2 regions of the Bradyrhizobium septentrionale genome follow, and region 2 is predicted to be linked to the other one. Evidence: riboswitches for the same ligand, from Rfam matches in the RefSeq annotation. Region 2 holds a riboswitch; the other holds the start of a gene.
The links. A riboswitch is a leader RNA that binds a small molecule or an ion and turns the genes downstream of it on or off. The one in region 2 is predicted to bind ZMP and ZTP.
Positions count from the first base shown of each region.

Region 1 (5,151 bases), 2.9 Mb from region 2:
ACCATTTGCCGGGTCTCCACCGACGCAACGACTCGAACATCGGATCCCCGATCCAAGCGGGATTCGGATGCTGCATCCAGGCGTCGATGATCATTCTGAGCTGCCCGCGTCTGACGATGGATCGAGGCGACGGCCCGCGACCTGCCAGCGTGAAGGGCGAACCTGCTCAACCGGATTCGGTCGTGGTCCCGAGTGGCCACACCGCCATCACTAGACGCGAGGATCGTTCGGCGTCTTGAAGAAATCGGACAGCCTGCGCACGGGGCCTGCCCCACGCCTGCCGGAACGCCCCGGGCGTGACACCGGCGTGTCGCCGAAACTCTCTGGTGAGGTGGGCCTGATCGGAAAATCCGAGATCAGATGCAATCCCCGACAGACCATCGCCTCCCGCCGCGATTTCGTAGACCGAGCGACGGAACCGCTGCACGGCAAGAAAACGCTTGGGCGGGCAACCGGTCGACGTTCGCACTCGCCTCTGCAGCGTCCGGACCGATTTACCGATATGGCCCGCCAGGTCGCTCACCCGGCCATGCGGCGCATCCAGCGGGTCGCACCCCAGGATCGAGGGGGGCCTCGCCTTCCGCGCGAGCGCGAGTAACATCAGATCCACGCTGTCGAGGATGTCAAAGCACGATGGACTGTCCCGGACGATTCGCGCCAGCGCATCGCGACACGCGACGATCGTCGGATTGTGGACGCTCGGCGTTCCCGGGCAATTCGGTTTCAACTTGACGCCGACGATCCAACCGAAGAACGCCCTTCCTTTTCTTCTGCAATTGAGGCTCGGCTCGTTGAAGACCACTTTGCCGGCCGAATCGCCTTCCCGGAATACGAAGGCAAGCTCCTTGAGCGGGGAAGCGAACGATATCCGGCTTTCCGTCAGCCGGCCCCGGTCTTTCAGGATATAGATCGAGTCCACAAAGGCGGCCTGATCGTCGCGCGGTGCGAATTCAGCGTAGAACGAGGGATGGGCGAAGACGCTGTCTTCGCCTTTGTCCGTTTTGATCGGACCAACGGTCATCAGTTTTCGACGCTTGATCAGCAATTGCTTGGTTCGCTGTTGAATGCACTTACGACTGATCTATCATACACCTCCGTAGCGGCAATTTAAACGCAAAGCCGCCGGTGTAGAAGGTGGCCCATTGGTTCGCGATGATCGGCTCTTCTGACAAGCAGCTGCTCGCCGGCACCGTGCGGGTGAACACCTTGCGCGCCTTCAGCTATATGATGCCGTTCGGCGGCATGATGCCTGCCGGCGTCGGCCGCGAAAGTGGCATCGCCCTTATTCGCGGTCATTGAACTGGTCGTTGCGAAAGGTCCGCCGGTCGGCTAAGTTATGCTCTACGAAGAGTCTCCGTGCTCATTCGTCCTTTCGCGCGACTGGCGAGCCAACGTGGAATTGACCACGGTGAAGCGCAAAGGGTACGACGCCGATCGCCTGGGCAACCCATCTGCTGGAAAAACAGCGTGTTGAGGAGCCCGAGCATGCCGTCGTTTCGCAACGAACTGTCCATCAACGATCAAGAGATCGCCGCCGCCCTTGCGGGCGAAGAGCGCCGTCAGCAGGACGGCGTCGAACTGATTCCGTCCGAGAATTACACCTACCCGGAGGTGCTCGAACTGCTCGGATCGGTCTTCACCAATGAATATTCGGAAGGATATCCGGGACGCCGATACTACGGCGGCCAGCAGTATACGGACAACATCGAGAACCTCGCGCGGCAGCGGGCCTGCTCGCTGTTTCGTGCCGGGCACGCCAACGTTCAGCCGCTTTCCGGGTCACCGATGAATCAGGCCGTTTATCTCGGCCTACTGAATCCCGGCGACACCATTCTCGCCATGGACCTGTCCCATGGCGGTCATCTCACCCATGGCGCGCCGGTGTCCCACATGGGGCGCCTGTTCAACTTCATTCGCTACAAGACGGCGCCGTCAAACGGCGGCGCGATCGATTTCGACGCATTGCGCGCGATGGCGCGTGAAGCGCGCCCGAAGATGGTGTTGTGCGGCTACAGCTCCTATCCGCGCGACCTGGACTATGCGGCGTTCAAGAGCATTGCCGACGAGGTCGGCGCGCTGACGATGGCTGACGTGAGCCATTATGGCGGACTGGTTGCCGCTGACGTCATGCGCAATCCGCTTGATGCCGGCTTCGACGTCATGACGACGACATCCCACAAGTCGCTGCGCGGCCCCCGCGGCGGGATCATCCTGTGCCGGAAGGAACATGCCGGCCGGATCGATGCTTCGGTCTTTCCCGGTTTGCAGGGCGGACCTCACATGAACGTCGTGGCGGGGATTGCCGTGACGCTCAGGAAGGCGGCGACGGCGGATTTCCAGGCCTACGCACGGCAGGTCTTGCGCAACGCGAAGGCGCTTGCCGGCGCGCTGATGGAGCGCGGGATGAAGCTGGTCACCGACGGGACCGACAATCACATGATGGTCGTCGATACGGCAGCATCCGTCGGACTGGACGGGCGAGCGGCCGAGGACGTGCTCGATGCCATCGCCATCACCACGAACAAGCAAGTCATTCCGGACGATCCGCGCCCGCCGCTGCGGCCGAGCGGCGTTCGCCTTGGGACACCGGCGGCGACCACGCGCGGCATGGGAGAAGCCGAAATGCATCGTATCGGCGGGTTCATCGCGGCGGCGCTGCAGGCGAATGGAGACGATACGGTCGTCGCGCGCCTCAGGTCAGAATGCACCGAGATGTGCCGGGCTTTTCCTGTTCCGGGCGTGGTGTCCGCCTCCGGACCGAACTGATCGGCGGCACACCGGCGCATCAGGGATTGCCGACCTCGAAGGCCAGCAGAACGTTGCCGGGCAATCCGCTCCACTGCGCGTAGCCGGAATTGACGTACAGCATGTGATCCACAACGATCGGACCCGGTCCGTCCATGGCACCGCCACGGGCCGAGACGCCATTCACCGTAGTGTAGTCGCGGGCGGTGTCGATCTCCCAAAGCAGCCGTGCGTCATCGGTCGCATAGGCGCGCAAGAAGCCGCTCACGCCGCCCGAGAACACGACGCCGGGAATCACGGTGATCGCGGCCGACAGCGCCGGGCTGCACTGGGGGCGGTCGCCGCAGGCCACCGGCGCCACCTGCATCGTGATCTTCCCGGTCGCGAGATCCAGCCCGAACAGGCCGCCGCCTTCGCTTGAGTTCAGACGCCTCGTGCCGTCCCTTAGAAACCGCACGTCCGAATTGGCGACATAGATACGGTCCTGGTCCGCAGCCGAGCCCCATTCGGTCCCGCCCAACGGGCCGCCCTGGCCGATCCGCGTCTGCCACAGGATCTTGCCCTCATTGTCGGGATCCAGCGCATGGACCACGCCGGATTTCTGGCCGATCGCCAGCACGCGTTGCCCGCTACGCAGGCTCACCAGGATGGGCGATTGTCCAAAATCATGATCGGGACCGCGGCTGTCAGGACAGTTCGACTGGTCGGTGCCGAAACACGCAACGACGAAGCTGTCCCTGGGCGTGGCCTGCTGATGCCAAAGCATCCGGCCGGTCGCCAGATCGAATGCGAGGACGGCATCGCTGGTATCGGTCGCCGGATCGGCATAGCTGTTCGACGTCGCGACATAGAGCGCCCCGCGTTGCACGTCGATCGTCGGCGCGGACCAGACCGACGCTCCGGCCGGACCGAACAGCTGGGTGCCGATGGCGTTCGTCTTGGTCGGATGCGGCGTTTCAGGAATGGTGTAGCTCTTCCAGATCTGCGCGCCGGTCTCGGCCTTCAACGCAACGACGCTGCCGCGAAACGTGCAGCATTGGTAGGTCGGCCGCGACCCCGTGGCCTCCTCGATCGACGAAACCCCGACATAGACGACGCCGGAATGGAAGACGGGCGCGCCGGTGATCCGGGCGGCCAGATGGTCGTCGACCCTGCTCTTCCAGATCAGCGCGCCGGTCGCAGCATTCACGGCGTAGACGTTGGCGAACACGTCGCCAAAGAAGATCGCGGGCTGGCCGTTGTCCAGCGGGGCAAAACTGATCGCGGTGCGGACCGCCGCCTCGGTCGGAAACACCCAGCGGGTGCATCCGCTTTTGGCGTCGAGGGCGTGGACCTTGCGGTCGCCGCCGCCGACGAACAGCAGGCCGCCGACGACGGTCGGCTGAGCGAAGGCGGTGGACGTGTTCGGGAATCCGAACGCCCATTTCAGACGTAACCGAGGGACTTCATCTGATGTGAGGCCAGCCGTTGCCGCCGGCTGAAACCGGCTGTTGTTGAGATCCGCGCCCCAACCGTTCCACCCTGGCCCATCGGTCGGCTGCGGAAAGCCGGCCTCGCTCGGGGCGCATTGGCCTGCGTTCCCGGTCGACGCATGCGACGCGGCCTTGCCGGTGACGAGCGAGGCGACCGCCGCGCGCTCGTCACCGGTCAGCCCCTGCGCGAAGGATGCCATCGCGCCCGTGGTGATCGCACCCAGAACCTCGTCGAACGATTTTGCCTGCAGCGCGGCGCGGCTCGGCACGCGACTATCCGCGTTGCCGCTGTCGTGGCACTGCGCGCAGCGTTGCGCGTAGAGCGCGGCGGCGCGTTGCTGCGCTGTCGCCGGAAGGCAAGACCAGATCAGGATGACGGCCGTCGCAGCAACCAGTTTCATCGTCGTTCACCAGCGTTGCTGTTGATGACAAGAACTGTTGCAGCCTAGCAGAACCCGGCTGGTTGCCAATCCCGCCCCGACGACACCAACAGATCCCGCGGTGCAAGCAGCCAAGGCGTGGATGCCCGGGAAAAGCCCGGGCATGACGGTTTGCGAGACGCGGGGGGTGACGCCGGCCGCGTCACCCGCCTTGCACACGGAGCCGGCACGGGCTCACGTCACGGCAGACGATCAGTGACCCGCCGCGATCCTGGTCGGACCGCAGACATCGTCCTGCGGGTCCTTGCCGTCGTCATTGGCGCGGCCATGGTCCTTCATCCGGCCATGATCACCATCGCAATTGACGGGAGCGAACGACACGCCGCGATAGACCATGCCGAAGGCCGGCGGCACGACGACATCGAAGGCCTCATTCGCCGGAAGCGCCGTCGCCGCCACCTTGTCCGTGATGGCGACCACCAGATTCGGATCGGCGCCGGGCTCGACCGAATTGCTCACCGTCGACGTCACGGCGAAGATCGTCGCGGTGCCGT
Region 1 is NZ_CP088285.1:1,728,362-1,733,512, forward strand. Features, by position in the region: gene HAP48_RS10120 (amidohydrolase family protein) at 1-94, opposite strand, end outside; gene HAP48_RS10125 (helix-turn-helix domain-containing protein) at 167-1,045, opposite strand; gene HAP48_RS10130 (hypothetical protein) at 1,135-1,299, shown strand; ZMP/ZTP riboswitch at 1,367-1,451, shown strand; gene HAP48_RS10135 (serine hydroxymethyltransferase) at 1,486-2,766, shown strand; gene HAP48_RS10140 (outer membrane protein assembly factor BamB family protein) at 2,786-4,618, opposite strand; gene HAP48_RS10145 (hypothetical protein) at 4,850-5,151, opposite strand, start outside.
Region 1: it holds a riboswitch for ZMP and ZTP, as region 2 does, so the genes downstream of both, HAP48_RS10135 (serine hydroxymethyltransferase) here and HAP48_RS43495 (bifunctional 5,10-methylenetetrahydrofolate dehydrogenase/5,10-methenyltetrahydrofolate cyclohydrolase) in region 2, are expected to answer to the same signal.

Region 2 (5,151 bases):
GCTCAAGGAATGGTTCGATAGTCTGCGCAGCGGCAAGGGGCCGTGCTGCTCGGATGCCGACGGCAGCGCCGTCAGCGATGTCGATTGGGAGTCCAAGGACGGACATTATCGCGTGCGTCTCGACGGCCAGTGGTTCGATGTTCCCGATGAGGCTGTGGTCACCGTGCCGAACCGCGCGGGCCGCACCATGGTCTGGCCGATCAAGAGCTACATGGGCGTGACGATCCGCTGCTTCATGCCGGGCAGCATGACGTAGCGGTCAGGGGTGACGAGCGATCCCTGATCCGCGTCATCCTGAGGTGCGAGCCTTGCGGCGCAATTGCGCCGCTGAACTCGCACCTCAGGATGACGGGGATGCGTCGTCGCTCACACGTACTTCTTGTCGCGCTCGAGCAGTTCGATCGAGATGCCCTGCGGGCCGCGGATGAAGCAGATCCGCACGCCGGGGCGGATCGTGGTCGGCTCCTTGGTGAACTCGACACCCTTGGCCTTGATCTCGGCCGCGACCGCGTCGATGTCCTTCACCGTCAGTCCGAAATGATCGAGCCCCTGATAGGGCGTCACCGGCGCAGCATTGACGCCGTCGCCTTGCGTCACCTCCGCGATGAACACCTTGGCGCCGCCGAGTTGAACGTCGATCCGGCCGGGGCCGCGGATGATCTCGCCGCCGAGAATGTCGCGCAGCCAGGTTGCGGTGGCCTCTGGATCGGGGCTGCGCAGATGGACGTGGTCCCAGGTGACGACAGGCATTGCGATCTCCTTGTTGTTCTTGCGCCGCTGGGGGGCACGGCACGCGCTCTCGCGCGCGAAAGTAGCGAGCGGCCGGCCGTGACGCCATCCCTCCGTCACCGCAGTCGCAAGATTGTCGTCCCGGAATGAAACCATTCCGGCCGTCAGCGATTGTTTTTCGCGTGGCCGCTCGACCTGCGGCCGTCCGGAAGCCGCTTGGCGCGATGCCTGCGTGGCTTCCTCGGTGTGCGGCGGCTCGATCGGGCGTCCAGGGGTGAGGGCACCACGATGCGGATCGGCTTGTCGTTTCAAAGAACTGCCGCCGGACGTCTCGGTCAGGGCGGCTTCTATGCCAGCCTGCTGCTGTCGATTATTGCCATAGCCGGGATCGCCGCGTGGTTCATGCTCCCCGAGCCGAGCGATGCCGGGGACCAGGAGCTGTGGCCGATCTCGCCCGCCGTCACCCGCACTGCGCAATATACATCGACCGAGGCCGAGCCCGCTCAGCCCGCAAAGGCCTCCCCAACCACGTCGGCAGATGAGCCGGCCACGGTGGGCATGGCGACCGCCCCGCCGGCGATTGAGTCGGCGAAGCCGTCCGAGTCCGGCGCCGAACGGTCGCCGCTGGAGAAGCTGCGGATCGCCTCGCAATCATGGCGGCGCGGCGGGCTGGGCTCGAAGGCGCTGGTGACCCTGACGCTGCGCAACGCCAATGATTTCGCGGTCAAGGACATCGAGATCGCCTGCGCCTTCATCCGCCGCGACGGCAGCCCCCTGACCGAGCGCAAGCGGCTGATATCGGACACCATTGCCATGAAAAGCCGCAAGACCTACTCGCGGATGCTGATCGGGTTCGTCAACGTTAACGCAAACAAGGCGAAATGCTCTGTCGTGACCGCCAGCCGCGTTTAATCCCCATTCCCGAAAAAGTGACCGGGAATTGACTTGGCGGGTGAACCGTAACGGCCAGGCAGGAACTAACTAATAAGCCGACCGTTAGAGAACGACCCGGGAGCGCGATGGCGTCTGTCCGGGTGATCATGCGCAAACGATGAGTTCGTTGCGCGATGACTGATGTCGTCGCGCCAAGATGAACCGCGCCCGTAGCGCGGGGGGAGCTACCAAATGCCTGTGGCGCGTTATTTCCTGTACATGGGTGGTGTGCTGCTCGCGCTGCTCTTCGTCGTCAACCTCGTGGTGCCGCAAGAGGCCGTGGTCACCAGCCAGGGCCTGTCGTCGCCCGGTGTCGACAAGACCATAGTGCGCATCAAGTCGACCCAGAAATTGCCGGAGCGGGTGGTGTACGACACCAGCGTGCCGGCCATCGTTCCGCCGCAGGTGAACGCCGTGGCCGCTGCAGCCCCGCCGGCTGACCGCGATGCGTCGGCGCAGTCCCGCGTCCGCAATACGTTCGCCCAGTTCATTCCGCCGGAGAAGGCTGACGCGGGCAAGGGGCCGGTCGTGGCCGAAGCCAAGCCGGCTGAGCAGCCGGCGCAGGCCCAGCCGCAGGCACCGAAAAAGCGCAAGGTCGCGCGGGTCCACTCCCATCCCCAGCAGCCGATGCGGCTGGCGCAGCCCGGGATGTACCAGCCCTATCGCATCGCGCAGCAGCAGCCGCGCATGGGCTTCTTTGGCGGCTTCGGGACCTGGTAAGCGGGATCTCCGTAGCCCACTCGATACGCCGCCGCGAATGCTCGCGGCGGCATTTTCATGTCCGCGATATCAGGCCGGTCGCCGGGCGCCGATTGCGCAGGTGCCGCGCTACGCGGCTACCGCGGCAGGCGCGGAATCTTGTCGGCAAAACCGTTGTAACAGGTCAGCCGCTCGTCCTCTTCCTTGACGAACCGGCATTCATTGACGCCCTTGGCAGGCGCCGCCTTCGGCTTGGGCTGCGGCTTGAAGATCTCGTCGTAGCAGAGCAGCCGCTCCTTGGTGGCGTCGTCGATGTCGCCGCAGGCCTGGAGCTTCTGCGCGACCGATTGCGGCTTGCCGGGCGCTGGCGGCTTCTCGCCCTTCTTGGCCGCCGGCTTCTTGCCGACCTGGACCAGCGGCTTGTCGCCGATCATGGGCTGGGCGGCCGCTGCCGGCTTGTCGGCCGCGGCAGGTGGGGTGGTGCCTTGGGCAAGCGCGGCAGCCGGATACAGGAGCGCCAGCGCGAGAATGATCTGTCTCATGTCGAAATGTCCGAAATGGCGTGATGACCGGAAAGGAGCCGCCGGGACCGGAAAAGCCCGGCAAGCGCCGAGGCTTAGCGCAAGTTTTACTTGAATCCTACCCCCAGACGTTGCTCACCCGGCATCGATCCACCGGCAAAAAGCAGGGCAATTCGTCGGCGGTTGGCTCGCCCGGCGTCGTGATTTGCCTTTGCCAGGCCGGGCGGGTATGACCGCGCCATCTGCGCGACTGGCGCTTGGATGGACCACCATCGGGGAGCGCAGAGACTGAACGCCGCGCGCCTGGGCACCGCTTCGAAACGGAGGTCCCATGACGGCGAATATTCTCGACGGGCATGCACATGCCCAAATTGTCGTCGATCAGGTTGCAAGCGAACTGGACCGGCTGCCCCGCGCACCGGGGCTGGCGGTCGTGCTGGTTGGCTGTGACCCGGCGAGCCAGATCTACGTGCAGAGCAAGGTCAGGATGGCCGAACGGCTCGGCCTGCGCGGCGAGGTCGAACGCCTGCCTGATGACGCCAGCGAGGCCGATCTGCTGGCCAGGATCGAGGCGCTCAACGCGCGCGACGATATCGACGGCATCCTCGTCCAGCTGCCGCTGCCGGCCCATGTCGACGCATTGCGCGTGATGGCTGCGGTCGATCCCGCCAAGGATGTCGACGGCCTGCATGCCCTCAACGCAGGCCGGCTGTTTCACGGCGACGATGCGCTGGTGCCATGCACGCCGCTCGGCTGTCTCCGCCTGATCAAGTCGATACGGCCTGATCTCACCGGTGCGCATGCCGTGGTGATCGGCAGCTCCAACATCGTCGGCAAGCCGATGGCCGCGTTGCTGCTCCAGGAGCAGGCGACCGTGACGCAGACCCACATCCACACCCGCGGCATCAGCAGGATCTGCCGACAGGCCGATATCCTGGTCAGTGCGGTGGGGAAGGCCGGCCTGGTGCGCGGCGACTGGATCAAGCCGCAGGCCATCGTCATCGACGTCGGCACCACGCGCGTCAAGAAGCCCGACGGCGGCTACACGGTGTGCGGCGATGTCTCCTTCGACGAGGCGGTGCAAATCGCGGGCGCGATCACGCCGGTGCCGCGCGGCGTCGGCCCGATGACGATCGCCTGCCTGATGGAGAACACCGTGAAGGCGGCCAAGGCGAGGGCGGCACGGCTGCAATAGCGCGGCATGTGTGCTGCGTTGGGCGAGCGGCCGATGCCGCTCGCGCAACTGATCGCGTCCGGGCGTCTCGCGCGAAGTCGATGACGTAGGAGGTCATGGAAAGCCCGCAGCGATCGTCTATCGTCACGGTACTATGGCGCAAACGCCACAAGGCTAACTTAGGATACTTTTGTTGGGCGCAGTGCGTCCTCAACAGCACAACGCCGCCCGCTTAAAATTCCTGCGGTCGGCGCTGGCTCTAGCCCCAAGGAGGAAATGCAAAATCCTTGGCAACTAGGAGTCAGCATGAACGGCCGAGAGGTTCATCACCCAATCGGGTTATGCCGGATGCGTTTCTCGCTGTCACGAAACTGCAACGCAGCTTTGGTGGAATTGTCGCTTAGCCTGCGGGTTGGATCACCAGCGCGGGCAAGGCGGGGTCACTCTGTTACGCGGCTGAGTGGCCCCGCTCGCGCGGTCGCATTGGTTGGATCGTAAGCCGATAAGCGATCAGATTGGTGCCGTCATAGGCTTCAAGTAGATGGTCGCAAGCTAGGCAATGATACTCGCCCTTGGAGCCCGGTTCGGACCAAAGCTCCAAGCGTCGGAAGCCCGCGCCGCAGATTGGGCACGTTACGTCTGTTTTCTTCATCGCACTGACCCCAATCCCACTTGGGTATCAGTTTATCGAAACTTGCGCGGCAGAACTATGTTTAAGTCTTGTGACAGATTGGTCCCTTATGCCCGATATTTTGATCAATTGCCCAGAGACGGGGAAGCCCATTCAGACTGGTTTGGACACGGAGACTGTCATTCTTGAGACGCTGCCCAGCGTCTCGCTTCCTGTCGAGTGTCCGCACTGCGGTCGAGTGCATTACTGGAAACCAGCCGAGGCTTGGGTCTGGCAGGGTGGGAAGCCCGCACCGCACTGAATTGCTAGATGTCCTCCAGTACGACCTGTTCAAGCTCTAGGACCGCAACGCACGCAAGAAACACATGTATTCCCCCGGGGGATCGTACCCTGAGGGCGCGAGAAGTCTCTGCAATCGCCCGGGGGCATGCGCGGCCCTTTGTGGCGTTTGCGCCGTACCGTAT
Region 2 is NZ_CP088285.1:8,630,542-8,635,692, reverse strand. Features, by position in the region: gene HAP48_RS43520 (hypothetical protein) at 1-256, shown strand, start outside; gene HAP48_RS43515 (VOC family protein) at 367-750, opposite strand; gene HAP48_RS43510 (hypothetical protein) at 1,018-1,641, shown strand; gene HAP48_RS43505 (hypothetical protein) at 1,855-2,382, shown strand; gene HAP48_RS43500 (hypothetical protein) at 2,499-2,903, opposite strand; ZMP/ZTP riboswitch at 3,119-3,198, shown strand; gene HAP48_RS43495 (bifunctional 5,10-methylenetetrahydrofolate dehydrogenase/5,10-methenyltetrahydrofolate cyclohydrolase) at 3,214-4,077, shown strand.